Regions from separate parts of the Pseudomonas sp. MF09150 genome, predicted to be linked through region 3. Evidence: predicted binding sites of a transcription regulator. Region 3 holds the regulator's gene; each other region holds the start of a gene.
The links. Region 3 encodes FliA, which starts transcription of late flagellar genes. Its sites were predicted from a motif close to CTAAAGTTTNNNNNNNNNNNGCCGNTAA; they were not measured.
Positions count from the first base shown of each region.

Region 1 (9,874 bases), on a different contig from region 3:
GCAGCCCCATCAGTTGATTGGCCGAATGCACGCCCTGGGTCATCACCTCCGGCAAACGAGCCAGGGCGGCCGGCACGTGCTCGCTGCGCGTCGCCAGGGACACCAGGCCAGCGCCGCTGCGCAGGGCACTTTGCGCGCTCAGCAACACCGCGCCGCCAAAGCCGCGATCGCCGCCAATCAGCAGGACATGGCCAAACTGGCCCTTATGGGCGTCCGGCGAACGGGCAGCCAGCCTCGGCAAATGGCCGGGCATCAGTAACTGCGCGTCGGGTAAATCGTGTTTTGTCTGCGGCATGCGTCTTCAGGCTCCGATGTCTGGCAGAATTATACGCACCTCAGCCCCGGTTTCTCTCGCCTCATGCCTGCTATTACCACCGATCTGCCCGCTCTGGCTCAATCGATCAAAGACTGGGGCCGCGAGTTGGGCTTTCAACAAGTCGGCATCAGCGGCCTGGACCTGGCCGAGCACGAGCAGCACCTGCAACGCTGGCTCGAGGCTGGCTACCACGGCGAGATGGACTACATGGGCGCCCACGGCAGCAAACGCTCCCACCCCGAGGAGCTGGTGCCCGGCACCTTGCGTGTGGTTTCGCTGCGCATGGACTACCTGCCAGGCGATACGCAAATGGCCCAGCGCCTGGCGCAGCCTGCCAAAGCCTACGTTTCACGCTATGCCCTGGGCCGCGATTACCACAAATTGATTCGTAAACGCGTGCAGCAACTGGCCGAGCGCATCCAGCAAGCCATCGGCCCCTTTGGCTATCGCGCCTTTGTCGACAGCGCCCCAGTGCTGGAAAAAGCCATCGCCGAACAGGCCGGCCTGGGCTGGATCGGCAAGAACACCCTGGTCCTCAACCGCAAGGCCGGCAGCTATTTCTTCCTCAGCGAACTGTTCGTCGACCTGCCGCTGCCCGTGGACCAGCCCCACGCCAGCGAGCACTGCGGACGCTGCACCGCCTGCCTCGATATCTGTCCGACCCAGGCGTTTGTCGGCCCCTATGTGCTGGATGCGCGGCGTTGCATTTCCTACCTGACCATCGAACTCAAAAGCGCCATCCCCGAAGAATTGCGCGCGCTGATCGGCAATCGGGTGTTCGGCTGCGATGACTGCCAGATCGTCTGCCCCTGGAACCGCTTCGCTCGCCCGTCGGGAGAAAACGACTTCAAGCCGCGACACAACCTGGATAACGCCGAACTGGCCGAGCTGTTCATGTGGGATGAGGAGCGTTTCCTCAGCAGCACCGAGGGCTCGCCCCTGCGGCGCGCCGGGTATGAGCGCTGGCTGCGCAATCTGGCGGTCGGCCTGGGCAATGCGCCCTCGAGCATTCCGGTGCTGGAAGCGCTCAAGGCGCGGCGGGACTATCCATCAGAACTGGTGCAGGAACACGTGGAGTGGGCGCTGGCGCAACACGCCAAGCGTCACTCGGCGTCGTTGTAGACGAACTTGGGCATTTCCCAGTGAAAGCGGATCGCCAGCAGGCGCAGTAGAAAGCCGCCGAACAGGGTGACCAGGATCGCCTGCTCGCTGGGCAGTTGCAGATAGATGCAGAGCATGTAGCACCAGGCCGCGGCGAACGAGACGCTGGCGTACAGCTCGCGGCGGAAGATCAGCGGAATATCGTTGCAGAAGATATCCCGCAAAATCCCGCCGAACACCCCGGTAATCACCCCGCTGACCGAGGCCACCAACATGCCGTGGCCCATTTCCAGGGCGGTCATGCAGCCGATCAGGGTAAACGCCACCAGGCCCACGGCGTCGAGCACCAGAAACAGCGAACGCAGGTGGCGCATCAGCGGTGCGATAAAGATCGTCACCAGGGCCGCCACCGAGGTCAGCACCAAGTATTCCGGGTGTTTGACCCAGGTCAGCGGGTAGTGGCCGAGCAATACATCACGCACCGAACCGCCACCCAGGGCCGTGACGCAGGCGATCAGCACCACGCCGAACCAGTCCATGCCGCGGCGCCCCGCGGACAGGGCGCCAGTCATTGCTTCAGCGGTAATGGCGATCAGGTAGAGCATCAGCAGCATGATGGCGGTCCTTGCAGGAAGGCGCGCAGTCTACTCAGTTGGCACGGGCACCAAAAGAGGGCGAGGCCGTGAAATAGCCCTGGACGACCAGGCCGGCCTGCCCGACATCAGAACTTGATGAAGTGTTTGCGGTAATGCTGCAGCTCGGCGATGGACTCACGGATGTCGTCCAGGGCCAGGTGGGTGCTGCCTTTCTTGAAGCTGTCGCGCACGTCCGGCGCCCAGCGCGCGGCCAGTTCCTTGAGGGTCGACACGTCAAGGTTGCGGTAGTGGAAGAAGCTTTCCAGGGATTTCATGTGGGTATAAAGGAAGCGGCGATCCTGGCAGATGCTGTTGCCACAGATCGGCGACTTACCCCGAGGCACCCACTGCTCCAGGAAGGCGATAGTTTCGGCTTCGGCCTCGGCCATGCTGATGCGACTCTCGCGGACCCGTTGCGTCAGGCCCGAGCCACCGTGGGTGCGGGTGTTCCACTCGTCCATGCCGGCCAGGACTTCATCACTGTGATGGATGGCGATGACCGGACCTTCGGCCAAGGTATTGAGGTTGCTGTCGGTGACGATGGTGGCCATCTCGATGATGACGTCGGTGTCAGGGTTCAGACCGGTCATTTCCAGATCGATCCAAATCAGATTCTGTGGGTTTTGCATGGGTGGGCTCCTCGGCGTAGTTGCGCAGTTTAGCCTAGAGGGCCTCCTCGGCGTGCTAAACTCGCCGCCGTTTTACCTATCCTGCTGCATTATCAACACGGAACACCCATGGCCAAACGCCAGCTCAACCGTCGCCAAAACTGGCGCATCGAAAAGATTCAAGGCGAGCGCGCCGCCCGCGCCGCCAAGCGTGAATCATCCGCCGTGGACGCGCTTGAGGGAGGCGACCTGGGCCCCGAGCAGACCGGCCTGGTGATCGCCCACTTCGGCGTTCAGGTCGAAGTCGAAGCTCGCGAAGGCGAATTGGCCGGCCAGGTATTCCGCTGCCACTTGCGCGCCAACCTGCCAGCATTGGTAACGGGCGACCAGGTGGTGTGGCGTGCCGGCAACCAGGGCATCGGCGTGATCGTCGCCCAATTGCCACGCAACACCGAGCTGTGCCGCCCGGACAGCCGCGGCCAGCTCAAGCCGGTGGCAGCCAACGTCGACATGATCGTGATTGTCTTCGCCCCGCTGCCCGAACCCCATGCCAACCTGATCGACCGCTACCTGGTCGCCGCCGAACACGCCGGCATCCGACCGTTGCTGCTGCTGAACAAGGCCGACTTGATCGACGAGCAGAATGCTCCGGCACTCAATGCCCTGCTGGCGGTGTATCGCCAGTTGGGTTACCCGCTGCTGGAAGTCTCGGCGCACCACGGCGATGGCATGGAGCAATTGCAGGCCCAACTGGACGGGCGCATCAGCGTATTCGTCGGCCAATCCGGTGTCGGCAAATCCTCGCTGGTGAACAGCTTGCTGCCGGAAGTCGAAACCCGCGTCGGCCCGCTGTCCGAGCTGTCCGGCCAGGGCACTCACACCACCACCACCGCGCGACTGTTCCACTTCCCGGGTGGCGGCGAATTGATCGACTCCCCGGGCATTCGCGAATTCGGCCTGGGCCACGTCAGCCGCGCCGATGTCGAAGCCGGGTTTATCGAGTTCAACGACCTGCTGGGCACCTGCCGCTTCCGCGATTGCAAACATGATCGCGAACCCGGTTGCGCCCTGCTCAAGGCCCTTGAAGATGGCCGCGTGCAGCAGCAACGGATGAACAGCTACCGCTCGATCATCGCCAGCCTGCCGGAAACCAGCTACTGACCTGTCGTACCCCGCACTGACAAAAAGGCCGCGATCATCGCGGCCTTTTTTGTGGGTTACTTCGGCGCTGCGGGCGCAGACGCTGGCGGTGGCGCCGCAGGTGGCGTGGCCGGTGCCGGTGCGGTCGAAGGCTGGCCAGACTTGCCGGGCTCATCCATCTTCAACACCCCATCCTCGAAGATATTCAGGCGCTGCCGGACTTCATGTGCCGGCAGCGGATCGGCGCCTGGCGGCAAGGCATTCGGATCAGCCGCAGCCCCCGGCACTTCGCCCGGCGCACCCTGCCCCTGAGTCGGCACATCGGCCGGCAGTTGCTCACCCTCGATGGCACGCTGTGCCTTCTTGGTCAGGACCACGATATCGATCCGCCGGTTGACCGGGTTGAACGGGTCCTTGCGATCGAACAGCGACGACGAGGCATACCCCACCACCCGTGCCACCTGGGAGTCGGGATAGCTGCCCGCGACCAGGGCGCGGCGTGCGGCGTTGGCACGGTTGGCCGAAAGCTCCCAGTTGCCAAAGTCACCGGCGCCCGAGTACGGCTTGGCATCGGTGTGGCCGCTGATGCTGATCTTGTTCGGCACCGCTTTGATGGTGTCGGCCATGGCCAGCAGGATGTCTTCGAAATACGGTTTCAGACGCGCGCTACCCGAGTCGAACATCGGCCGGTTCTCGGCGTCCATGATCTGGATGCGCAAGCCGTCCTGGGTGATTTCGAACAGGATCTGGTCCTTGAATTTCTGCAGCTGCGGGTTCTCTTCAACCTTGTTCTGCAGCTCCTGCAACAACAGTTCGAGACGTTCGCGCTCGACCTGCTCGGCCATGCCCTCGACCTGTTCGGAGTCGACCGTCACCTTGTCCGGCTGTGGCTGGGACTTCACCTCGGGGTTGAGGGTGGTGTCCGGCGCCAGCTCAGGCGAACCGCCCAAGTCGATGATGTAGGGTGTGCCGCTTTCGGAGAAGCCGATCGGGTCTTTGAAGTAACCGGCGATGGCGATCTTCTGTTCCGGGGTGGCGGTGGACAACAACCACAGCACCAGGAAGAACGCCATCATCGCCGTGGCGAAGTCGGCGAAGGCGATTTTCCAGGCGCCCCCGTGGTGTCCGCCAGCGAAGCGCTTGACGCGCTTGATGATAATCGGCTGGTTATTTTCCATGACTTAGCGACCGCGAACCGCTTGTTCCAGCTCGGCAAAGCTTGGACGGTGCGCCGGGTACAGCACCTTGCGCCCGAACTCCACAGCCAGCGATGGCGGCATGCCGGATGCGGAAGCGACCAGGGCCGCCTTGATGGCTTCGTAGACGTTCAGTTCTTCCTTGGCATCGTGGGCCAGGGAGGTGGCCAGCGGGCCGAAGAAGCCGTACGCCGCGAGAATACCGAAGAAGGTACCCACCAACGCCGCACCTACGTGCAGGCCGATGGACTTCTGGTCGCCCTCACCCAGGGAAGCCATGGTCACCACGATCCCCAATACCGCGGCAACGATACCGAAGCCGGGCATGGCGTCGGCGATGCCGGTCACCGCATGGGAAGGGTGCTCGAGGTCTTCCTTCATGCTGAACAGCTCCATGTCGAACAGACCTTCAAGCTCGTGGGGAGCCATGTTGCCGGAGGACATGATGCGCAGGTAGTCACAGATATAAGCGGTCATGCGGGCATCTTTGAGCACCGCCGGGTACTTGGCGAAAATCGGGCTGGCGGCGGCGTCCTCGATATCTCCCTCGATCGCCATCATGCCTTCGCGGCGGCTCTTGTTGAGGATCTCGTACACCAGGCCCAGCACTTCCAGATAGAACGTGTGGGTGAAGCGCGAACTGAACATCCCCAGGGATTTCTTGATGACGTGCATCGTCATATAGCCGGGGTTGGCCTGCAGGAATGCGCCAAAGGCCGCGCCGCCGATGATCAGCACTTCGAAAGGCTGGATCAGGGCTGCGATTTTGCCGTGTGAGAGCACGTATCCGCCGAGCACGCTCGCGAATACGACGATGATGCCGATAATTTTAGCCATAGGTAGGAGAGTACTTATTGAGTCGGGTTCAAGGTCATATTCGGAAGTTCTTAAAACTCTTCTTCTACTTATCGGCAAAACTGCGCCAGACTATAGCCAGTTAAGGCGAAAAGCCAGTTTGGCCCGCTCTGGGCGTGTTTACAGCAGACGATGATTGCGCCCAGCCATGTCTAATGAAACGACAGTCCCAACTCCCCGACCGACGACCCTCAGCGGCTGGATAAAGCTCCTGGACGGGGTGCCGTTGCCGGTGCCGCAAGTCAGCCACGATAAAGTCTGTCGAGCCATCGCCGACAGCCGCAGTTCGTTGCGCGATATCGCCGACCTGATGCAGAACAGCCCAGCGCTGGCCTTGAGCATCATCCGCGAGGCCAATCGGCATACCCACGGCAGCATGAGCGAGCCTGCGGAAAACCTTGAGGTCGCCCTCAACCGCCTGGGCCTCAAGCGCACCGAAGAACTGCTCGCTCGCCTGCCAGCGCTGCCGGAAGGGCAGATCCCGCCGGTCCTGCGCCAACTGCAACTGATCAGCCAGCACGCCAGCCAGCAGGCCAATGGTTTTTTCGCCAGCCGCCTGGCCCGCCTCTGGCAGGACATCCACTGGGGCAGTCTGCTGTTTCTATCGCCACTGTGGCCCCTGGCCCTGGCCCAGCCGAAGCTGCTGGAAGAGTGGGAACTGCGAGTTATCCACAAGCATGAATCGGCGCACAAGGTCGAGCTGGAGTTGTTCGGCGTCAGGTTGCTGGAGATATGCCAGGCACTGGTGGAGGTCTGGCACCTGCCGATCTGGGTCCAACAGGGCTATCGCCTGTTGATCAGCGAGCGCCGGCTGCTGGTCAAGGTCCTGCACATTGCCCGCGACAGCGAACATCCACTGCATCAGCAACAACGCCTGGATGCCGACCCCGACCTGCGTCGCTGGCTGAACCAGCCGGCCAACAGCGTGTTGCTGGCCAACGGCCTGGCACTTTCGGCGCAATACGCCTGGGACAGTACCCACTGCCTGCGCTGGCAGCACCTGACCAGCCTTTATTTGCAAATGCCCATGGACAACCTGCAACAGCAGTTGCACCAGCAGGCGGTGATCAGCGCGCGCAACGACGCGGCGCCCGGTCTCTGGCACCCTGCCGAGGCCTTGCTCTGGCCGTGGGATGCACGGCGCCTGCCCAAGGGTTTGCTGCCGGCCCCGGCACCGACTGCCGAAGCGCTGGGACACTGGCGCGAACAATGTGCACAACTGCTGGTCGAACCGAGCGCCTTTCGCAATGCGCTGCACCTCACCAGCGCCGCCTGCGATGCGCTGGTGGCCTGTGGCATGCGCCGGGTGATGCTGCTGATGGTCGATCGCGGCCTGGCCAATCTGCGGGCACAACAAATTGCCGGCCTGCCTGCGGAGTCGGCGAACCTGACCCTGCGCGTCAGCCAGAGCAACGTGCTGCAACGCCTGGTGACCAAATCGGCTCAGGTGCGCCTGAACCCGGACAACAACGCGCAATTCTCGGCCCTGCTGCCGCCGCAGTTGCGCGGCCTGTTCCGTGGCGAGCACCTGCTGCTGCGCTCGCTCTCGAGCAACGGCCGCGTGGTGATGCTGATCGCCGCCGACCAGGGCGGCGGGCCGTTCTCGGAAATCAGCGTCCAGGCCTTTGGCAAAACTGCGCAATGTATTGAAAAAGCCCTTCACAGCTTTACCAACCGCAGCCAATGACGCTTGCGCTACAATCCTCCCCTTTGTGCTCTGGAGACCTCACATGTCTGACTTCTCTGGCTTTCCGCTGGTTATCGAGCCGAGCGACTTGCTCGACCGCCTCGAATCCCGCGAACTGATCCTGGTCGACCTGACCAGCGCCGCTCGTTATGCCACCGGCCATATTCCCGGCGCCCACTTTGTCGACCCCAAGCGCACCCAGCTCGGCCAGCCTCCCGCACCGGGCCTGCTGCCGACCCAAGGCGCGCTTGAAGCGCTGTTCGGCGAACTGGGGCACAACCCCAACGCGGTCTATGTGGTCTACGACGATGAAGGCGGCGGCTGGGCCGGGCGTTTCATCTGGCTGCTCGATGTCATCGGCCACACCCGGTATCACTACCTCGATGGCGGCCTGCTGTCCTGGCTGGCGCAAGGCCTGCCGGTGTCCACTGCTGTGCCGGCGGCCGCTGGCGGCCCGGTCGCCCTGACCCTGCACGACGAACCCACTGCCACCCGCGAGTACCTGCAAAGCCGCCTCGGCGCTGCCGACCTGGCGATCTGGGATGCCCGTGGACCGCTGGAGTACTCGGGCGAAAAAGTCCTGGCAGCCAAAGGCGGCCACATCCCCGGCGCTGTGAATTTCGAGTGGACCGCCGGCATGGACCAGACGCGCAACCTGCGCATCCGCTCCGACATGCCGCAGATCCTCGAAAACCTCGGCATCAGCAAAGACAAAGAAATCATCACCCACTGCCAGACCCACCACCGCTCTGGCTTCACCTACCTGGTGGCCAAGGCGCTCGGTTATCCGCGGGTCAAGGGCTATGCCGGTTCCTGGGGCGAATGGGGCAACCACCCCGACACGCCTGTAGAGATTTAAGGTTTTTAAGGACAGTTAATGAAAAAGCGTTTGTTTATCCTCAGCCAGTACCTGCTGCCTCACCACCTGCTGTCGCGCCTGGCCGGCTGCATTGCCGAGTGCCGCGTGCGCTGGTTCAAGAATGCCTTCACTGCCTGGTTCGCCAAGCGTTATCAAGTGGACATGTCCCAGGCCCTGGTGGAAGACCTGAGTGCCTACGAGCACTTCAACGCCTTCTTCACCCGCGCCCTGAAAGACGGCGCCCGCCCGCTGGACCAAACCCCGGGCGCCATCCTCAGCCCGGCCGACGGTGCCGTCAGCCAGCTCGGCCCGATTGAACATGGCCGGGTGTTCCAGGCCAAAGGCCACAGCTACAGCGTGCTCGAACTGCTGGGCGGGGATGCTGCCGTTGCCGCGCCGTTCATGGGCGGCGACTTCGCCACCATCTACCTGTCGCCTAAGGACTACCACCGCGTGCACATGCCGCTGGCCGGCACCCTGCGTGAAATGGTCTACGTGCCGGGCCGGATTTTCTCGGTTAACCAGACCACTGCCGAAAACGTCCCGGAGCTGTTTGCCCGCAACGAACGCGTGGTGTGCCTGTTCGATACCGAACGCGGCCCAATGGCCGTGGTGCTGGTGGGGGCGATGATTGTCGCTTCGATCGAAACCGTCTGGGCCGGCCTGGTAACGCCACCTAAGCGCGAGCTGAAAACCGTGCGTTACGACGAAGCCGCGCGTGCGCCGATCCACCTGGAAAAAGGCGCCGAGCTGGGCCGCTTCAAACTGGGATCGACCGCCATCGTGCTGTTCGGCCCGGATCAGGTGCAGTGGGCGCAGGAGTTGGTCGCCGGCTCGCCGGTGCAGATGGGCCAGGGCCTAGGCTTGCCAAAAGCCTGAAGCCATTCCCGGACGCAAAAAAACGCCGCTGATCAGCGGCGTTTTTTATGGGGGGTTAGCTGAGCAAAACAGCACACCTGGCCCTTAGAGCTGGCCGTCGCGATCACGGAAGCCCAGCAGGTACAGCACACCGTCCAGGCCCAGGGTGGAAATCGCCTGCTTGGCCGATTGCTTGACCAGCGGTTTGGCGCGAAACGCCACGCCCAACCCGGCAATCGCCAGCATCGGCAAATCGTTGGCGCCGTCACCCACGGCAATGGTCTGCTCCAGGCGCAAGCCTTCCTTGTGCGCCAGTTCGCGCAGCAGATCAGCCTTGCGCTGGGCATCGACAATCGGCTCGACCGCCACACCCGTCACCTTGCCATCTACCACTTCCAGCTCGTTGGCAAACACGTAGTCGATACCCAGCTTGGCCTGCAGTTGCTTGGCGAAGTAGGTGAAACCGCCCGAGAGGATCGCGGTTTTGTAGCCCAGGCGCTTGAGCTCGGCAAACAGCGTCTCGGCGCCTTCGGTCAGGCGCAGTGATGCACCTATGGAATCAAGCACGCCGACGTCCAGCCCCTTGAGCAACGCCAGGCGCTCCTTGAAGCTGGCGCGA
Region 1 is NZ_JCBCUS010000002.1:207,031-216,904, forward strand. It holds gene AC19YX_RS10465 (NAD(P)H-hydrate dehydratase) at 1-295, opposite strand, end outside; gene queG (tRNA epoxyqueuosine(34) reductase QueG) at 359-1,438, shown strand; gene AC19YX_RS10475 (trimeric intracellular cation channel family protein) at 1,420-2,034, opposite strand; gene orn (oligoribonuclease) at 2,139-2,681, opposite strand; gene rsgA (small ribosomal subunit biogenesis GTPase RsgA) at 2,790-3,821, shown strand; gene motB (flagellar motor protein MotB) at 3,878-4,978, opposite strand; gene motA (flagellar motor stator protein MotA) at 4,982-5,833, opposite strand; gene AC19YX_RS10500 (HDOD domain-containing protein) at 6,000-7,538, shown strand; gene AC19YX_RS10505 (rhodanese-like domain-containing protein) at 7,582-8,397, shown strand; gene asd (archaetidylserine decarboxylase) at 8,416-9,276, shown strand; gene serB (phosphoserine phosphatase SerB) at 9,361-9,874, opposite strand, start outside.
Region 1: a site for FliA is predicted at 5,902-5,929, ahead of motA (flagellar motor stator protein MotA). Genes of this name have one in related genera too.

Region 2 (9,874 bases), on a different contig from region 3:
AACACCGGGATCAACTGCTGACAGGTGCGGCCAATGAATAAGCCCTCTGCACTGCACTATTCACTGACGCTGGTGGCGCTGATCGGTGCCAGCGACTCCCTGGTCAAGGCAGTGGGCCTGTCGCTGGCATCAGTGCTGGTCATCAGCCTGTACGCCCTGGGCATGAAAGGCCTGCGACGCCTGATCAGCAGTGACCTGCAATGGCTGGCCGGCCTGCTGCTCAGCGCCACACTGAGCAGTTGCGCAGCCCTGGCGATGCAAGCCTGGGCCTTTGAACTGCATCAGCAACTGGGGATTTACCTGGGCCTGATCGCGCTGCAATGCGTACTGCTGGAACACGGTGGTTTCTTCAATGGCCAAGGGCAAGTGCGCCAGATCGGCGCGTTCTGCCTGTTGCTGATCACCCTGGGTGCCTTGCGTGAAGTGCTGGGCAGCGGCTCTTTGGGCAACCATCTCGGATGGCTGGCCGGCCGCTACGGGGCCGACTGGCCGGCCTGGATCGTCAGCCTACACGGCAATCTGCGCCTGCTGAGCCTCGCCCCCGGCGGTTTTATACTGCTGGGCTTGCTGCTGGCAGCCAGACAGGCCTGGGCCTCAACCTCACACCGACCGCCTTCAAGGAACTGAATCACCCATGAATGCCGCAAAACGCCTGGAAATATTCCGACGGTTTCACGAAGACAATCCCGAACCAAAAACCGAATTGGCCTACTCGTCGCCATTCGAACTGCTGATCTCGGTGATTTTATCGGCCCAATCCACCGACGTCGGGGTCAACAAGGCGACGGCCAAACTGTATCCGGTGGCCAATACGCCGGCGGCCATTTACGCCTTGGGGGTCGAAGGCCTGTCCCAGTACATCAAGACCATCGGCCTGTACAACAGCAAGGCAAAGAACGTCATCGAAACCTGCCGCCTGCTGCTGGAGCGCCATAACGGTGAAGTCCCGCAAACCCGCGAAGAGCTCGAGGCCCTGCCCGGCGTCGGCCGCAAGACCGCCAATGTGGTGCTCAACACGGCGTTTCGCCAGCTGACCATGGCCGTCGACACGCATATTTTTCGGGTCAGCAACCGGACCGGGATCGCGCCCGGCAAGAATGTGGTGGAAGTGGAAACCAAGCTGATGAAGTTTGTGCCCAAGGAGTTTCTCCTTGATGCCCATCACTGGCTGATCCTCCATGGGCGCTATGTGTGCCTGGCGCGCAAGCCGCGCTGCGGCAGTTGCCGGATCGAAGACTTGTGCGAATACAAGCAAAAGACTTCGGACGATTGAGTAACCATTGATTTTGATGATCGGTCGATTGAAAAAATCTTTTTTACCCGCCAGGAGAATATCGCTATAAGGAGCGCCAATGGCAGTCTTAGCCTGGAGTTGACCTTATGAGCACTGGCAAAGAACAACTGGACGTAGAAGACGATTTTATTGCTGTTGAACCAGAAGAGGCTGAGCCGGTGGTTGAGGTGGCAAAGACCAACCTGAACAAGCGCCGCACCATTGACAACCTCCTCGAAGAACGCCGCCTGCAAAAGCAGCTGGCCGATTACGACTTCGATCTGTAATTCCAGGAAAGCCCCAGCCACTCGGGCCTTCCTGTCGGCGCCAGGTCTACCCGGCGACTTGGCGCCTGTCCTTCATCCCTTCGCCGGAGCAAACTCCATCCACTCGTTGTTCACGCCAGCTTATGGCGCTGGGCAAATTCAATCAGGTCCACCAGCGAGCGGGCATTGAGCTTGGACAGCAGCCGCCGCTTGTAGGTGCTCACCGTCTTGTTGCTCAAACTCAGGCCTTCGGCAATCTCCTTGTTACTCAAGCCGGAGGTGAGTTGCTTCAACACCATCAACTCCCTTGCCGAGAGCAATTCCACCATCTCCTCTTCAGTGGACAAGCCCTGGCAGGACCGCAACGTGTGTAAGGCTTCGTTGGGAAAGTAACTGTAACCGGCCTCCACCGCCTTGATCGCACTGATCAGTTCAGTGATGTCCTGTTGCTTGCAGATATAACCAGCGGCGCCGGCCTGCATGCAACGCATTGAAAAGGGCCCGGGTAGTTGCAGGGTCAATACCAATATCTTAATAGTCATCGCTTTTGAAGTCAGACGGGTTATAACTTCCAGACCATCAAGTTTTGGAATGCCGATATCCAGTATCAAAATATCCGGCATCAACTCAAGTGCGAGTTGCAACGCATCCAAACCATTGTCTGCCTCGGCAATCACCTTGAAACCATGGCGTTCCATCAGCATGCGCACCGCCAGACGAATGACGGGGTGATCATCCACGATCAATACTCTTTTCATAGGCACTTCCGAATTCAAGGCATAATTGTTAATCCACACAATAACCCGCCATCCTGCCCTTGGCACCGCGTGCCCATGGGCTACAGCAGTACAGAGACGATCCTTACAAACAATGAGGATTTGCCTTACAAAAACAGTCAAAAGGCGACATCCTTGCAACTAGCTAATTTAAGATAGTTCTGTATACCTGCTACTTTTCGTATTAATAATCAACTATCCATATCACTTCGAAAAACACCTCGTAGTGCATGCATTGGTTAATTGCGCGATAAGACTCACAACTAGAGCAACCGAGTTACCGAGCACAAAAAAGCCCTGCACAAGGCAGGGCTTTTTCACAGCGGTTCAAGAATCAGAACAGTGTCCGACCTTTGTTGGCCGCAATGCGCATACGCAAGGCATTCAACTTGATGAAGCCGGCAGCGTCTGCCTGGTTATAGGCACCGCCATCTTCTTCAAAGGTTGCGATGTTGGCGTCGAACAGCGACTCATCGGACTTGCGACCGGTAACGATCACGTTGCCTTTGTACAGTTTCAGGCGAACCACACCGTTAACGTGAGCCTGGGAAGCGTCGATCATCTGTTGCAGCATCAGACGCTCAGGGCTCCACCAGTAGCCGGTGTAGATCAGGCTGGCGTACTTGGGCATCAGCTCGTCTTTGAGGTGAGCCACTTCACGGTCCAGGGTGATGGACTCGATGGCGCGGTGCGCACGCAGCATGATGGTGCCGCCCGGGGTTTCGTAGCAGCCACGGGACTTCATGCCGACGTAACGGTTCTCGACGATGTCGAGGCGGCCGATACCGTGTTCGCCACCGATACGGTTCAGGGTCGCGAGCACGGTAGCCGGAGTCATTTCAACGCCGTCCAGTGCCACGATGTCGCCGTTGCGGTAGGTCAGTTCCAGGTACTGCGGGGTGTCGGGAGCCTTCTCCGGGGAGACGGTCCAACGCCACATGTCTTCTTCGTGCTCGGTCCAGGTGTCTTCCAGCACGCCGCCTTCATATGAGATGTGCAGCAGGTTGGCATCCATCGAGTACGGGGATTTCTTCTTGCCGTGACGCTCGATCGGGATGTTGTGCTTCTCGGCGTAGTCCATCAGCTTCTCGCGGGACAGCAGGTCCCACTCGCGCCAAGGAGCAATCACTTTCACGCCCGGCTTGAGGGCATAAGCGCCCAGTTCGAAACGAACCTGGTCGTTGCCTTTGCCGGTGGCGCCATGGGAAATGGCGTCGGCGCCGGTTTCGTTGGCAATTTCGATCAAACGCTTGGCGATCAACGGACGCGCGATAGACGTACCCAGCAGGTACTCACCTTCGTAAACGGTGTTGGCGCGGAACATCGGGAAAACGAAATCGCGGACAAACTCTTCGCGCAGGTCGTCGATATAAATCTCTTTCACGCCCATGGCTTGCGCCTTGGCACGTGCAGGTTCGACCTCTTCGCCCTGACCCAGATCGGCGGTAAAAGTCACCACTTCACAGTTATAAGTATCCTGCAGCCACTTGAGGATCACCGAAGTGTCCAGGCCGCCGGAATACGCCAGAACGACCTTGTTAACGTCCGCCATGCCATCACTCCACGGGGTTGTACGGAAAGCCGTCAAGTCTACCGATCAACGCGGATAATTTACAGAGGCGCGACAGCTTATGACGACGAAGCGACAGATTATGTCGAGCGCGCGACGACTACAGCCGTTTCAGGACGTCGCCGCGGCATTGGGTGTGGCGGCGGCTTGAGGCGCCGGCTTTTCGACAGGAGCGACACGCTCCAGGTGCACATTGACCCGACGGTTCTTGGCCCGATTGGCCGGGTTGGTATTGGGGGCCAACGGGTAACGCTCACCGTGAAAACGCATGGTGATCTGTGATTCGGGTATGCCATTGGCCTTCAGGTAATCCAACACTGCCAGCGCCCTGCGCCGCGACAGATCGCGGTTGGTCAGGCGGTTGCCGCTGTTGTCGGAATGCCCGTCCAGCTCGATGTGATTGACCGTGGGATCGGCCTTGAGAAACTCCAGGATCACTTGCAGCTTGGCCTTGGCCTGGGCATCCAGCTCGGTGCCGGTGCCCGGGAAACCGATCTCGGCCTGCTTCACCTGTTCGTAATTCATCGGCAACAACTTCGCCGTGCAGCTTTGATAGTCACTGTAGGCCTTGCTGAATTTCACCGGCAACAGACGCACTTCGGACACACCGCCTTCGCGGGAGTAGTGACGCACCACCGGGCTGCGCCCATCCAGCAAACCGTTGATCAGCCGGCCAGCCTGCACCTGCGAGCTATTGAACATCACCCCGCCGCTACCGGCCTTGACCGCGCCCAGGTCGATATCACCGCGCCCCGGCTGCCAGGGTGCTGCCGCGGCGAGCAAGGTCGCCGAGCCCCCACCCTGCATCGGATTGAAGCTCTTGAGGCGGAAAGTCGCCTGCTCACCTGCCCGGCGCACGAACTCGCCGGAGCCGAAATCGGTGATCGGCTGAGTCAGGCGGCACTCGAATTTGTCGCCTTCGACCGTCCACTCAATGCTCTCCAGACGGGTCTGGAAAGTGAGAGCCATCGCAGGCAGGCTGGCAAACACGCTGAGCAGGACTAGATAATGCTGGCGCACGGGAGGCTCCACTGACTTGTACAGATCAAAATCAACATGCCCGTTTACGGCACACCTACGGGATATCGGAAGCTTTACGCAAAACTTGATAGCGAGTGCCTGGATGAGTCTTTTCCGGTAGCATTCCCCCGAGTTTGACCCGCCTGGAATCCCCAATGTCCGACCGCCTGACCCTGCTGCGTCCCGACGACTGGCATATACATCTTCGCGATGGTGCCGTGTTGACCAATACCGTCGCGGATGTCGCGCGCACCTTTGGTCGCGCCATCATCATGCCTAACCTGGTACCCCCGGTGCGCAACGCCGAGCAAGCCGACACCTATCGCCAGCGCATTCTCGCTGCGCGGCCGGCCGGCAGCCGCTTCGAGCCGCTGATGGTGCTCTACCTGACCGACCTGACCCAGCCTGAAGATATTCGTACGGCCAAGGCCAGTGGCTTCGTGCATGCCGCCAAGCTCTATCCGGCCGGCGCGACCACCAACTCGGACTCCGGCGTCACCAGTATCGACAAGATCCTCCCGGCGCTTGAGGCCATGGCCGAAGTCGGTTTGCCGTTGCTGATCCACGGCGAAGTGACCCGTGGCGACGTCGATGTATTCGACCGCGAGAAGATTTTCATCGACGAGCATATGCGCCGCGTCGTCGAGCGGTTCCCGACCCTGAAAGTGGTCTTCGAGCACATCACCACCCGTGAAGCCGTGCAGTTCGTCAACGAGGCCTCGGTCAACGTTGGCGCAACCATCACCGCCCATCACCTGCTGTACAACCGCAACCACATGCTGGTTGGCGGGATTCGCCCGCACTTCTATTGCCTGCCGATTCTCAAGCGCAATACCCACCAGGAAGCCCTGCTCGACGCCGCCACCGGTGGCAGCACCAAGTTCTTCCTGGGGACCGACTCCGCGCCACACGCGCAGCACGCCAAGGAAGCCGCCTGCGGCTGCGCCGGCTGCTACACCGCTTACGCCGCAATCGAGTTGTACGCCGAGGCATTTGAACAGCGCAACGCGCTGGACAAGCTCGAAGGATTCGCCAGCCTCAACGGCCCGCGCTTCTACGGCCTGCCCGTGAACACCGATAGCATCACCCTGGTCCGTGAAGAATGGACCGCCCCTGCCAGCCTGCCGTTCGGCGAGCTGACTGTCATCCCGCTGCGCGCCGGTGAAAAACTGCGCTGGCGCCTGCTGGAGAAACACTCGTGAGTGAAGACCATTTCGACGACGAACAGGACGGTCATGGTGGCGGTGGCGGTTCCCGTCATCCGATGGCGGCCCGCTTTCGTGGCTACCTGCCGGTCGTCATCGATGTTGAGACCGGTGGTTTCAACTCGGCCACCGATGCGCTGCTGGAAATCGCCGCGACCATCATCGGCATGGATGAAAAGGGCTTCGTGTTCCCCGAACACACGCTGTTTTTCCGTGTAGAACCCTTCGAGGGTGCCAATATCGAAGCCGCTGCGCTGGAATTCACCGGCATCAAGCTCGACCATCCATTGCGCATGGCTGTCAGTGAAGAAACAGCACTGACCGACATCTTCCGCAGTGTGCGCAAGGCGCTGAAAGCCAATGGCTGCAAGCGCGCGATCCTGGTGGGCCATAACAGCAGCTTCGACCTGGGCTTCCTCAATGCTGCGGTCGCGCGCCTGGACATGAAGCGCAACCCCTTCCACCCCTTCTCCAGCTTCGACACCGCCACCCTGGCCGGCCTGGCCTATGGCCAAACCGTGCTGGCCAAAGCGTGTCAGGCGGCCGATATCGACTTCGACGGACGTGAGGCCCACTCGGCTCGCTACGACACCGAGAAGACCGCCGACCTGTTCTGCGGCATCGTCAACCGCTGGAAGGAAATGGGCGGCTGGGCAGACTTCGACGACTGATTCGGTTGCCAAATCGTCCCCATGAAAAAACCGGCCCTGAGGCCGGTTTTTTTATGCGTGACGCGCGGCTTACAGCTTGCCGGCGTTCTCGCTCAGGTAGGCAGCAACGCCTTCTGGCGAAGCGGTCATGCCTTTGTCGCCTTTTTTCCAGTTGGCTGGGCAAACTTCGCCGTGCTCTTCGTGGAATTGCAGAGCGTCGACCAGACGGATCAGCTCTTCCATGTTACGGCCCAGTGGCAGGTCGTTGATGATCTGCGAGCGGACAACGCCCTTGTCGTCGATCAGGAATGCGCCACGGAAAGCCACGCCGCCTTCGGACTCAACGTCGTAGGCCTTGGCGATGTCGTGCTTCATGTCAGCAGCCATGATGTACTGAACCTGACCGATGCCGCCGGCATTGATCGGGGTGTTGCGCCAGGCGTTGTGGGTGAAGTGCGAGTCGATCGAAACCGCGATCACTTCTACGTTACGTGCCTTGAAGTCTGCCATACGGTGGTCCAGAGCGATCAGCTCGGACGGGCAAACGAAGGTGAAGTCCAGCGGGTAGAAGAACACCAGGCCGTATTTGCCTTTGATGGCCGAGGACAGGGTGAAGCTGTCGACGATTTCGCCATTGCCGAGAACAGCGGGAACGGTGAAGTCAGGGGCTTGTTTGCCTACGAGTACGCTCATTGGATATCTCCTGGTGTGGTCGAATGAAGAGCAAGATCATCCCAGTCTGCCGCGGCTATACGACAACCCGGTGACGCGATCTTGCTGCGTAAGGACCGACCATCATACACCGCGTGTTTGAGCTGTCCTTAATCGTTTTTAGATCTGCTGCTGTGGATGCGTGCAAAACCGCCCGTTTCGATACCAGCCCGCGGGGCCGAAAAAAGGCCGTTCGTCAGACTTGTCCGATTCGCTGAAAAACCCCGCCAAACCACTTTGACAATCATTCTCGTTAACATTAAGATCCATCGCAATTGGGCCATAACCAGCGACGGTTCTCACCTTATGTATGTCTGCCTCTGCACTGGCGTCACCGACGGACAAATCCGCGATGCGATCTTTGAAGGTTGCTGCAGCTACCGCGAAGTACGCCAAGCCACCGGCGTCGCCAGCCAATGCGGCAAATGTGCATGCCTGGCCAAGCAGGTCGTGCGGGAAACCCTGACCAAAGTGCAAAGCAGCCAGGCAGCGATTCCCTATCCCGTAGAATTTAATGTCGCGTAAATAACCGTATTTCAAGAAGCCGGACTTAGTGTCCGGTTTTTTTATGCCTAGAATTCAATCGCTTAGCGTCATAACGCGGAACACAAACATTCTTATTCCGATTAATTTTCATATATTATTCAATAACTTAGGTTTGACACTCATGATTGCGCAGCTCAGACTCCGCCTTATACACAGCTGATACAGGGCAGGACCCCATCATGAAAGGCGACATTACAGTCATCCAGCATCTCAACAAGATCCTTGCCAATGAGCTGGTCGCGATCAATCAGTACTTCCTGCATGCACGCATGTATGAAGACTGGGGCCTGAACAAGCTGGGCAAACACGAGTACCACGAGTCCATCGACGAGATGAAGCATGCGGACAAGCTGATCAAGCGCATCCTCTTCCTCGAAGGCCTGCCGAACGTCCAGGACCTGGGCAAGCTGCACATCGGTGAACACACCAAGGAAATGCTTGAGTGCGACCTGCGTATCGAGCGCACCGGCCACGCCGACCTCAAGGCAGCCATCGCCCATTGCGAAGTCACCGGCGACTTCGGTAGCCGTGAACTGCTGGAGGATATCCTTGAGTCAGAAGAAGAACATATCGACTGGCTGGAAACCCAACTGGGCCTGATCGACAAAGTGGGTATCGAGAACTATCTGCAATCGCAGATGGGCGAATAACCTTCGCAGCGCTCACCACTGTTAAAAAGCCCCGCCCTCTTAATCGAGGCGCGGGGCTTTTTATTGCGCGGCTTATTTAGATAAGCTGTAGTTGCGATTGATAACGATATGCGACCCTTTAATTACTTCGCACTTATCAATCACCGCAAAAACAAAAGCCCCGCATGGCGGGGCTTTTATTCGATGGCCTCACGGCCTGCAGCAGCGTAGAAGCTACTGCACCTGCATCAGGCTTCGGTCTTGTTCGCAGCGGCTTTTTCGGCAGCTTCCTTGACCAGGGTCTGCAGCTCACCGTTGGCGAACATCTCGGCCATGATGTCGCTGCCGCCGACCAGTTCACCACCCACCCACAGTTGCGGGAAGGTTGGCCAGTTGGCGTATTTCGGCAGGTTGGCGCGGATTTCCGGGTTCTGCAGGATGTCCACGTAAGCGAACTTCTCACCACAGCCCATTACGGCCTGAGCGGCTTTCGCGGAGAAGCCACACTGTGGGGCATTCGGCGAGCCTTTCATGTAAAGCAGAATGGTGTTGTTGGCAATCTGCTCTTTAATAGTTTCGATGATATCCATGGAACACCTCGGCTGAACTTTCCGACTCTGTTGTCGGCACGGTGGCGCATTGTAACGGAAAGCCGAGCGCCATGCTCGGTCTCCCCGACAGACACCTCAAGCAGCCTGCACCTTGACCGGCACGCCGTTGAGCGCCGCATTCCCCGATAATTCGTCGAGTTGCCGCTCATCGGTCAGGTCGTTGGCGCTGGAGCCCGGCTGCTCGCTGGCGATGCTCATGTGCACGCCAGGCCGCGCATGCCCCCAACCGTGAGGCAGGCTGACCACCCCCGGCATCATCTCGCTGCTGGCCAGCACTTCAACTTCAATCATCCCGACCCGCGAGCTGACCCGCACTCGTTGCCCGTCGCTGAGACCACGACTGGCCAGGTCATCGGGGTGCATCAGCAACTGATGGCGCGGCTTGCCCTTCACCAGCCGGTGATAGTTGTGCATCCATGAATTATTACTGCGTACGTGGCGCCGCCCGATCATCAGCAATTCATCGACCGGGGGCGCCTGCAACGCGGCAAAACGCTCCAGATCAGCCAGAATCGCCGCCGGGGCGGCTTGCACCCGCTGGTTCTCGGTCTTCAGGCGCTGCGCCAGGTTCGGCTTGAGCGCCCCCAGATCGATGCCATGGGGATGATGGGCCAGGG
Region 2 is NZ_JCBCUS010000004.1:194,906-204,779, forward strand. It holds gene AC19YX_RS17010 (RnfABCDGE type electron transport complex subunit G) at 1-41, shown strand, start outside; gene AC19YX_RS17015 (Rnf-Nqr domain containing protein) at 34-627, shown strand; gene nth (endonuclease III) at 635-1,273, shown strand; gene AC19YX_RS17025 (PA3496 family putative envelope integrity protein) at 1,381-1,560, shown strand; gene AC19YX_RS17030 (response regulator transcription factor) at 1,671-2,297, opposite strand; gene AC19YX_RS17035 (argininosuccinate synthase) at 2,650-3,867, opposite strand; gene AC19YX_RS17040 (flagellar protein MotY) at 3,997-4,905, opposite strand; gene pyrC (dihydroorotase) at 5,061-6,107, shown strand; gene rnt (ribonuclease T) at 6,104-6,781, shown strand; gene AC19YX_RS17055 (peroxiredoxin) at 6,851-7,453, opposite strand; gene AC19YX_RS17060 (bacterioferritin-associated ferredoxin) at 7,778-7,996, shown strand; gene bfr (bacterioferritin) at 8,197-8,667, shown strand; gene grxD (Grx4 family monothiol glutaredoxin) at 8,895-9,236, opposite strand; gene AC19YX_RS17075 (molybdopterin oxidoreductase family protein) at 9,333-9,874, opposite strand, start outside.
Region 2: a site for FliA is predicted at 4,968-4,995, ahead of AC19YX_RS17040 (flagellar protein MotY). Genes of this name have one in related genera too.

Region 3 (9,874 bases):
AAGGATCACCACATGGCCTTCACGCTGCTCTTCATGAGCGGCGGAACGGACCAGCCAGCGCTTGAGGTAAAACAGTGGCAACGCCTTGTCGCGCACGATCACCACTTCCTGGCCGTCGACCACGTTGGTGCGCGACAGGTCCAGGTGGAAGATCTCGTTGACGTTGACCAGAGGGAACGCAAACGCCTGGTTGCCCAGCATGACCATCAGGGTCGGCATGATCGCCAAGGTCAACGGCACCTTGATCACGATCTTCGAGCCCTGGCCTTTGGTCGAGTAAATATTGATCGAACCGTTGAGCTGGGAAATCTTGGTTTTCACCACGTCCATGCCCACGCCGCGTCCGGAGACGTCGGAGATCTCGGTCTTGGTCGAGAACCCCGGGGCGAAAATCAGGTTGTAGCACTCGGTGTCGCTCAGGCGATCAGCGGCATCCTTGTCCATCACTCCACGCTTGACGGCAATGGCGCGCAGCACATTCGGGTCCATGCCTTTGCCGTCATCGGAGATCGACAGCAGGATATGGTCGCCCTCTTGCTCAGCGGCCAGGATCACCTTGCCACCGCGCGCCTTGCCCGAGGCTTCGCGCTCTTCCGGTGACTCGATACCGTGGTCGACCGCGTTGCGCACCAAGTGGACCAGCGGGTCGGCCAGGGCCTCCACCAGGTTCTTGTCGAGGTCGGTTTCTTCGCCGACCAGCTCCAGGTTGATCTCTTTCTTCAGCTGCCGCGCAAGGTCGCGAACCAGGCGCGGGAAGCGCCCGAACACTTTCTTGATCGGCTGCATCCGGGTCTTCATCACCGCGGTCTGCAGGTCAGCCGTGACCACGTCGAGGTTCGACACGGCCTTTTGCATGGCTTCATCGCCGCTGTTGAGGCCCAGGCGCACCAGGCGGTTACGCACCAGCACCAGTTCGCCGACCATGTTCATGATCTCGTCCAGGCGTGCGGTATCAACCCGTACGGTGGTCTCGGCTTCACTGGCGGGTTTTTCTGGCGGTGGCGCTGCGGCGGCACGTGCCGGAGCAGGAGCTGCAGCGGCCGCTGGAGCCGCAGCCTTGGGAGCTTCGGCCTTGGGCTCGGGCTTTTTCGCCACGGGCTTGGCCGCCACCGCAGCCGCGGTCGCAGCGGCTGGAGCGGCAGAACCGGCACCCGCCACCTCGGAAAATTTGCCCTTGCCGTGCAACTCGTCGAGCAGGGATTCGAATTCGTGATCGCTGATCAGGTCGCTGCCGGCTGCAGCCGCAACGGGCGCGGTAGCTGCCGGTACCGAAGCGACGGCAGACTCGAGCGCGTCCACGGCAAAGTTGCCCTTGCCATGCAACTGATCGAGCAGTGCTTCGAATTCATCATCGGTAATTTCGTTGCTGTCGCTCGCACCCGGCGTCGCTGCTTTCGCCGCGGCAGGTTCGCTCGCTGCAACGGCATCCGGGGCGAACTGGCCCTTGCCATGCAACTGGTCGAGCAAGGACTCGAACTCGGCATCGGTGATTTCGTCGCTGGCCGCATCGCTGCTGGCCACCGGAGCAGCCGCAGGCGCCTCGGCTTCGGCCTTGGCGGCGTTGAGCGAGTCCAGCAGCAGCTCGAATTCGTTATCGGTGATATCGCCCGATTCGCTTTCAGCCACCGGCTCGGCCACCGCTTCAGCCACTTCGGGCTCCGCTGCCACCTCTACCGCAGCCGCAGGCTCTGCCAGACGCGCCAGAGCCGCGAGCAGCTCCGGAGTCGCTGCCGTGACCTGGGTCCGTTCGCGGACCTGGCCGAACATGCCGTTCACCGCGTCCAGCGCTTCGAGCACCACATCCATCAGCTCCGAGTCGACACGACGCTCACCCTTGCGCAGGATGTCGAAGACGTTCTCGGCGATGTGGCAGCACTCCACCAGCTCATTGAGCTGGAGGAAGCCGGCGCCCCCTTTAACAGTGTGAAAACCGCGAAAAATTGCATTGAGCAGATCCGCATCATCCGGTCGGCTTTCCAGCTCGACCAGTTGTTCGGACAGTTGCTCTAGAATCTCGCCGGCCTCAACCAGGAAATCCTGAAGGATCTCTTCATCGGCGCCGAAGCTCATTAATGGGTGCTCCTAGAATCCAAGGCTGGAAAGCAAATCGTCTACATCGTCCTGACCGGACACAACGTCTTCACGTTTATCGGCATGAATCTGCGGACCTTCACCCTTGGCGAGATGTTTTTGCGGATCTTTTTCAGCCAGGATCGATTCGCGGTCATGTTCGATGCCCGCAAAACGGTCGACCTGGCTGGCCATCAAGACGAGTTTGAGCAGATTGCTTTCGACTTCCGTGACCAACTGGGTCACGCGCTTGATCACCTGGCCCGTGAGGTCCTGGTAATCCTGCGCCAACAGAATGTCGTTGAGATGGCCGGAAACGGTCCGGGTCTCCTGTTCGCTACGCGTCAGGAAACTGTCGACGCGCCGTGCCAGCTCGCGAAACTCTTCAGCCCCGACTTCGCGACGCATGAAGCGCCCCCAGTCAGCGCTCAAGGCCTGGGCATCGTTGCTCAGGCCGTTGACCAGCGGGGTGCTGCTTTCCACCAAATCCATGGTGCGATTGGCCGCAGCCTCGGTCAGCCTGACCACATAGGACAGGCGCTCGGTGGCATCCGTGATCTGTGAAACTTCCTCGGCTTGCGGCATATGCGGGTCAATCTGAAAATTGACGATCGCGCTATGCAGCTCGCGGGTGAGCTTGCCGACTTCCTGATACAGGCCGCGGTCACGGGTCTGATTGAGCTCATGGATCAGTTGCACAGCCTCGCCAAACTTGCCTTTTTCAAGGCTCTCGACCAGTTCGTGGGCATGTTTTTTCAGGGTCGATTCAAAATCGCCCAATGAAGATTCGTTATGCTCCATAGCTCCCCCGTGGCGCAATGTCTTCGCGCATCAACCGATGCGTTCGAAGATTTTTTCGATCTTCTCTTTCAACGCCTGAGCCGTGAATGGTTTCACTACGTAGCCATTGACGCCGGCCTGAGCCGCTTCAATGATCTGTTCACGCTTGGCCTCGGCAGTCACCATCAGCACCGGCAGGTGCTTGAGCTTCTCGTCGGCGCGCACGTGGCGCAGCAAATCGATACCGGTCATGCCAGGCATGTTCCAGTCCGTTACCAGAAAGTCGATGCTCCCGCTGTTGAGGACCGGAATGGCGGTAGTACCGTCATCGGCCTCGACCGTGTTGGTGAAACCCAGGTCACGCAACAGGTTTTTTATGATCCGCCGCATCGTTGAGAAGTCATCAACGATGAGGATTTTCATGTTCTTGTCCAATTCGACCTCCAAGCAGTCTTAAACGCGCCCAGCACCTGAACGCGCCATTCAATCAATACGACGTAACACTCAACGACTGCATGGAATACACACTGCAAGACCGGTGCGGCATCACGCCTTACCGGTCCCGTTCGCAGTGTCCCCACACTGCCTGTCAGCGCGCTCGCCACTCCCCCAAACGCCCCCGCAAGCGGGCCGCGCACTGGCTGTGTAACTGGCTGACCCGCGATTCGCTGACCCCCAGGACCTCACCGATTTCCTTGAGGTTCAGCTCTTCGTCGTAGTACAGCGCCAAGACCAGTCGCTCACGCTCCGGCAAATTGGCAATCGCGTCCGCCAGCGCCGCCTGGAAGCGTTCATCTTCCAGATCGCGTGACGGCTCGAGATGAGCACTCGCGCCATCCTCATGCAGCCCTTCATGCTCGCCGTCCTGCAAAAGGTCGTCGAAGCTGAACAGGCGGCTGCCCAAGGTGTCGTTCAAAATCCCGTAATAATCGTCGAGGCTCAATTCAAGTTCGGCCGCAACTTCGTGATCTTTAGCGTCACGACCGGTTTTAGCTTCAATTGAGCGAATGGCATCACTCACCATCCGTGTATTGCGGTGTACTGAACGTGGCGCCCAATCGCCCTTGCGCACTTCGTCGAGCATCGCCCCACGAATACGAATCCCGGCATAAGTCTCGAAACTTGCGCCCTTGCTCGCATCGTACTTGGTCGACACTTCGAGCAAACCGATCATCCCGGCCTGGATCAGGTCTTCGACCTGAACACTGGCCGGCAGCCGTGCCAGCAGGTGGTAGGCGATACGCTTGACCAGAGGCGCATAGCGCTCGATCAATTCATATTGGCTGTCACGCGCCGACTTCTTGTACAGGTTGTAGCCGCTGGCTGTCATAGCACCGGTCCTGCTGTTTGCTGCACTAGCCGCTCGACAAAAAACTCCAGATGCCCACGTGGGTTGGCAGGCAACGGCCAGGTATCGACTTTTTGCGCAATGGCCTTGAACGCCAGCGAGCACTTCGAACGAGGAAAGGCTTCATAGACCGCACGCTGCTTTTGCACGGCCTTGCGTACGCATTCGTCGTAAGGAACTGCACCGACGTATTGTAAGGCCACGTCCAGGAAGCGATCCGTGACCTTGGTCAACTTAGCGAACAGATTGCGACCCTCCTGCGGGCTTTGCGCCATGTTGGCCAGGACCCGGAAACGGTTCATGCCGTAGTCGCGATTGAGCAGCTTGATCAGCGCGTAGGCGTCAGTGATCGAGGTCGGTTCGTCGCAGACCACCAGCAGAACTTCCTGGGCCGCGCGGACAAAACTGACTACCGAGTCACCAATACCCGCAGCAGTGTCGATGACCAGCACATCGAGGTTGTCGCCGATATCACTGAAAGCCTGGATCAGGCCGGCATGCTGGGCCGGGCTCAGGTGCACCATGCTCTGGGTGCCGGAGGCGGCAGGCACGATACGGATCCCGCCCGGGCCCTGGAGCAACACGTCGCGCAGCTCGCAGCGGCCCTCGATGACGTCAGCCAGGGTACGTTTGGGGGTCAGGCCCAGCAGGACGTCGACATTGGCCAGGCCCAGGTCGGCGTCCAGCAGCATGACGCGCCGGCCGAGCTCAGCCAGGGCCAGTGACAAGTTCACTGACACGTTAGTCTTGCCGACGCCACCCTTGCCGCCGGTCACCGCAATCACCTGTACGGGATGCATGCTGCCCATGTTCTTTCTTTACCTTGTCTTACTTAGACGGGGCCACATAACTGGCTGCGCGTTCACCGTTGGAACAATGCATGGCAGACCATCGATGTAGATACGGTGCAATCTCTTCATGACCACCCTCATCCAACCCGTTTTGCGGGGTTGTGATAGAGGTCCGCGAACATATCGGCCATGGCTTCTTCGCTGGGTTCTTCCTGCATCTGCACGCTCACTGCGCGACTGACCAACTGGTGCCGACGCGGCAGGTGCAGATCGTCAGGAATCCGTGGCCCATCGGTCAGATAGGCAACGGGCAACTCATGACTGATCGCCAGGCTCAACACTTCACCGAGGCTGGCCGTTTCATCCAGTTTAGTCAGGATGCAACCGGCCAACCCGCAGCGCTTGTAGCTGTGATAGGCGGCGGTGAGCACCTGTTTCTGGCTGGTGGTGGCCAGGACCAGATAATTCTTCGATTTGATCCCGCGACCGGCCAGGCTTTCGAGCTGCATGCGCAGGGCCGGGTCGCTGGCTTGCAGGCCGGCGGTATCGATCAGCACCACGCGCTTGCGCAACAGTGGGTCGAGCGCCTGCGCCAGGGACTGGCCCGGATCGACATGGGTCACCGACACATTGAGAATCCGCCCCAGGGTCTTGAGCTGTTCCTGGGCACCGATACGGAAGCTGTCCATGCTCACCAGCGCGATGTTGTGCGCGCCGTACTTGAGCACATAACGCGCCGCCAGCTTGGCCAGGGTGGTGGTCTTGCCCATGCCGGCAGGGCCGACCATGGCGATCACGCCCCCCTCTTCCAAAGGCTCGACCTCAGGGGTCACGATCATCCGCGCCAGGTGCGCCAACAGCATGCGCCAGGCCTGACGGGGTTCGTCGATTTCAGTCACCAGCGCCAGCAGGTCACGGGCCAGGGGGCCGGACAAGCCGATGCGCTGCAGGCGACGCCAGAGGTTGGCCTGCTCCGGACGACTGCCTTGCAGCTGACTCCAGGCCAGGGAACCGAGCTGGACTTCCAGCAGTTCGCGCAGGCCATTGAGTTCGAACCGCATCGAATCGAACGCCCGCTGGTCAATGCCGTCTGCCGCGACAGGGGCCGGCGCCGGACGGTGCGGCTCGGAAAAAGTCGGCTCGATCAGCGGCTCGGCTGCCGTCAGTGGCAGGCCGGCGAACAGCTGACGATTGGTCATGGCATCGCTGTCGCCACGCAGGCTCAATTCCGCCTGGGCGGTCACGATCCGCGACTGGGTCTTGCGCAGCTCATCCTCGAGCTCCATGTTCGGCACGCGCGGCGCCAGCGCCGACAGCTTGTAGTCGAGGGCAGCCGTCAGCTCGACACCGCCAGCAATACGGCGGTTGCCGATAATGGCGGCCTCTGCGCCCAGCTCATCACGAACCAGTTTCATGGCCTGACGCATATCGGCGGCGAAAAAACGCTTAACTTGCATAACCCGTTACCTCAGCCGTTGGGCCCTACTGTCGCAACGATGGTCACTTGTTTGTTGTCAGGGATTTCCTGGTACGCCAACACATGCAAACCGGGGACTGCCAAACGTCCAAACCGTGAAAGCATTGCGCGTACCGGACCTGCTACCAACAGAATCACCGGTTGACCTTGCATCTCTTGACGCTGCGCCGCATCGATCAGCGAACGTTGCAGCTTTTCAGCCATGCTTGGCTCCAGCAGAACGCCTTCTTCCTGGCCTTGTCCTGCCTTCTGCAGACTATTGAGCAATATTTGTTCCAACCTTGGTTCCAAGGTGATCACAGGCAGCTCGGACTCAGTGCCTACAATGCTTTGGACGATGGCACGCGACAATCCGACGCGGACTGCAGCCACCAGAGCGGCAGTATCTTGACTCTTGGCGGCATTGTTCGCGATGGCCTCGGCAATGCTGCGAATGTCCCGTACCGGCACCTGTTCGGCGAGCAACGCCTGCAGCACCTTGAGCAACTGCGACAGCGACAGCACGCCCGGCACCAGCTCCTCGGCGAGTTTCGGCGAGCTCTTGGCCAGCAATTGCATCAACTGCTGGACTTCCTCGTGGCCGATCAGCTCGCTGGAGTGCTTGTACAGAATCTGGTTGAGGTGAGTGGCGACCACGGTACTGGCGTCGACCACGGTGTAACCGAGGGATTGCGCCTGGGCCCGTTGGCTGATCTCGATCCACACCGCCTCCAGGCCAAAAGCCGGATCCCTGGCGGTGATGCCATTGAGCGAGCCGTAGACCTGCCCCGGGTTGATTGCCAGCTCGCGATCAGGGTAGATCTCGGCCTCGGCCAGGATCACCCCCATCAGCGTCAAACGGTAAGCACTAGGCGCCAGGTCAAGGTTGTCGCGGATGTGTACGGTCGGCATCAGAAAGCCCAGGTCCTGGGACAGCTTCTTGCGCACGCCCTTGATCCGCGCCAGCAACTGCCCACCCTGATTGCGATCCACCAGGGGGATCAGGCGGTAACCGACTTCCAGGCCAATCATGTCGATCGGCGTCACGTCATCCCAGCCAAGCTCCTTGGTTTCCATGGCCCGGGCCGGCGACGGCAGCAGTTCCTGCTGGCGCTTGACCTCTTGCAAAGCCTGGACCTTGACCACGTTGTGCTTGCGCCACAGCAGGTAAGCGGCGCCACCAGCCACCGCCGCCATGGTCAGGAATGAAAAGTGCGGCATGCCGGGCACCAGACCCATCACCGCCATCAGGCCGGCAGCGACTGCCAGGGCCTTGGGCGAGGTGAACATCTGGCGGGTGATCTGCTTGCCCATGTCTTCGGAGCCCGAAGCACGGGTCACCATGATCGCCGCCGCAGTCGACAGCAGCAGTGATGGCAATTGCGCCACCAAACCGTCACCGATGGTCAGCAAGGCATAGACCCGACCGGCGTCACCGAAGCTCATGCCGTGCTGGAAGATACCGACCGCCATGCCGCCGATCAGGTTGATAAACAGAATCAGCAGGCCGGCAATGGCGTCGCCGCGCACGAATTTGCTGGCACCGTCCATCGAACCGTAGAACTCGGCCTCTTGCGCCACTTCCTGGCGGCGCAGCTTGGCCTGGGGCTGGTCGATCAGGCCGGCGTTGAGGTCGGCGTCGATCGCCATCTGCTTGCCGGGCATCGCATCGAGGGTGAAGCGTGCGCTCACCTCGGAAATCCGCCCGGCACCCTTGGTCACCACGACGAAGTTGATGATCATCAGGATCGCGAACACCACGATACCGACCACGTAGTTACCGCCGATCACCACCTCACCGAAGGCCTGGATCACCTTGCCGGCCGCGGCATGGCCGTCCTGGCCGTGGAGCATCACCACCCGGGTCGACGCCACGTTGAGCGCCAGGCGCAGCAGCGTGGCCACCAGCAGGATGGTCGGGAACACGGCGAAGTCCAGCGGACGCAGGGCGTACACGCAGACCAGCAGGACCACAATCGACAGCGCGATATTGAAGGTGAAGAACACGTCCAGCAGAAACGGCGGGACGGGCAACATCATCATCGCCAGCATGACCAACAGCAACACCGGCACACCCAGATTGCCTCGTCCGAGGTCAGTCAGGTTGCTGCGAGCGCTGTTGAATAACTGAGTACGATCCACCGGTTTTCCCCGTTCCTTAAGCAAACTTTTGACGCCTGAAAGCGCCGCAGGACGGGTATTGCAAGAAGCCTTCCAACTTTTGCCCATGCGACAAAAGGCCCGCTAAGTCGCGGGCCGAAGAGCTAATGAAGGGCGCCGGGAACGGCGAAGGGGCAGATACAGGCCATATGCAATTTGCCGGGCCGTGCCGCCAATCACCTCTGACGTCAGGAGTCGCGCCGCAAATCCGGCGGAATCGGCAGATCCTTGAGCGGATCCGGGCGCTTGCCCTTGCCCGCGCGGTGCTGGCGGATCTGGTAGACGTACGCCAGCACCTGGGCCACCGCCAGGTACAGGCCGGCCGGGATCTCTTCCTCAAGCTCGGTGGAATAGAAGATCGAACGCGCAAGAGCCGGCGACTCCAACAGCAGCACCTCGTTGGCCACCGCAATCTCGCGGATCTTCAGCGCCAGGAAATCGCTGCCCTTGGCCAGCAGCACCGGCGCCCCGCCTTTCTCGGCGTCGTACTTGAGCGCCACGGCGTAGTGAGTCGGGTTGGTAATGACCACGTCGGCGTCGGGAATCGCCGCCATCATCCGCCGCTGAGACATCTCGCGCTGCAACTGGCGAATGCGCTGCTTGACCTCCGGCCGCCCCTCATTGTCCTTGTGTTCGTCGCGCACTTCCTGCTTGGTCATCAGCAGTTTCTTGTGGCTCTGGTAGAGCTGCACCGGCACATCGACTGCGGCAATCAGGATCAGCCCGCAGGCCATCCACAACGCGCTCCAGCCCACCAGTTGCAGGCTGTGGACCAGCGCCCGCTCCAGAGGCTCGTGAGCAATTTGCAGCAGGTCGTCGATGTCCGACGAGAGCACTGACAACGCCACAAACAGCACCAGCAGAAATTTGGCCAAGGCCTTGAGCAACTCGATCAGCGCCGTCGAGGAGAACATCCGCTTCAGGCCACTGGCAGGATTCATGCGACTGAACTTCGGTGCCAGGCTCTTGCCGGCAAACAACCAGCCGCCTAGGGAAATCGGACCGATCACCGCCGCCAGAACCAAGGTCAGCAGCACCGGCTGCACCGCCAGAATCGCGATCTTGCCCGAATGCAGCAGGTAGCGAGCCATGGCTCCGGTGTCGAGTACCACTTCGCGCGGCAGGGAAAAATTCAGGCGCATGATTTCTTGCAGATCCAACGCCAGGCCGCCGCCGTAGACCAGCAGCGCACCAGTTCCCGCGAGCATGATCGCGAGGGTGTTGAGCTCCTTGGAACGGGCAATCTCCCCCTTCTCACGGGAGTCCTTC
Region 3 is NZ_JCBCUS010000001.1:1,890,041-1,899,914, forward strand. It holds gene AC19YX_RS08540 (chemotaxis protein CheA) at 1-2,070, opposite strand, end outside; gene AC19YX_RS08545 (protein phosphatase CheZ) at 2,083-2,871, opposite strand; gene AC19YX_RS08550 (chemotaxis response regulator CheY) at 2,902-3,273, opposite strand; gene fliA (RNA polymerase sigma factor FliA) at 3,440-4,180, opposite strand; gene fleN (flagellar synthesis regulator FleN) at 4,177-5,007, opposite strand; gene flhF (flagellar biosynthesis GTPase FlhF) at 5,127-6,446, opposite strand; gene flhA (flagellar biosynthesis protein FlhA) at 6,458-8,587, opposite strand; gene flhB (flagellar biosynthesis protein FlhB) at 8,794-9,874, opposite strand, start outside.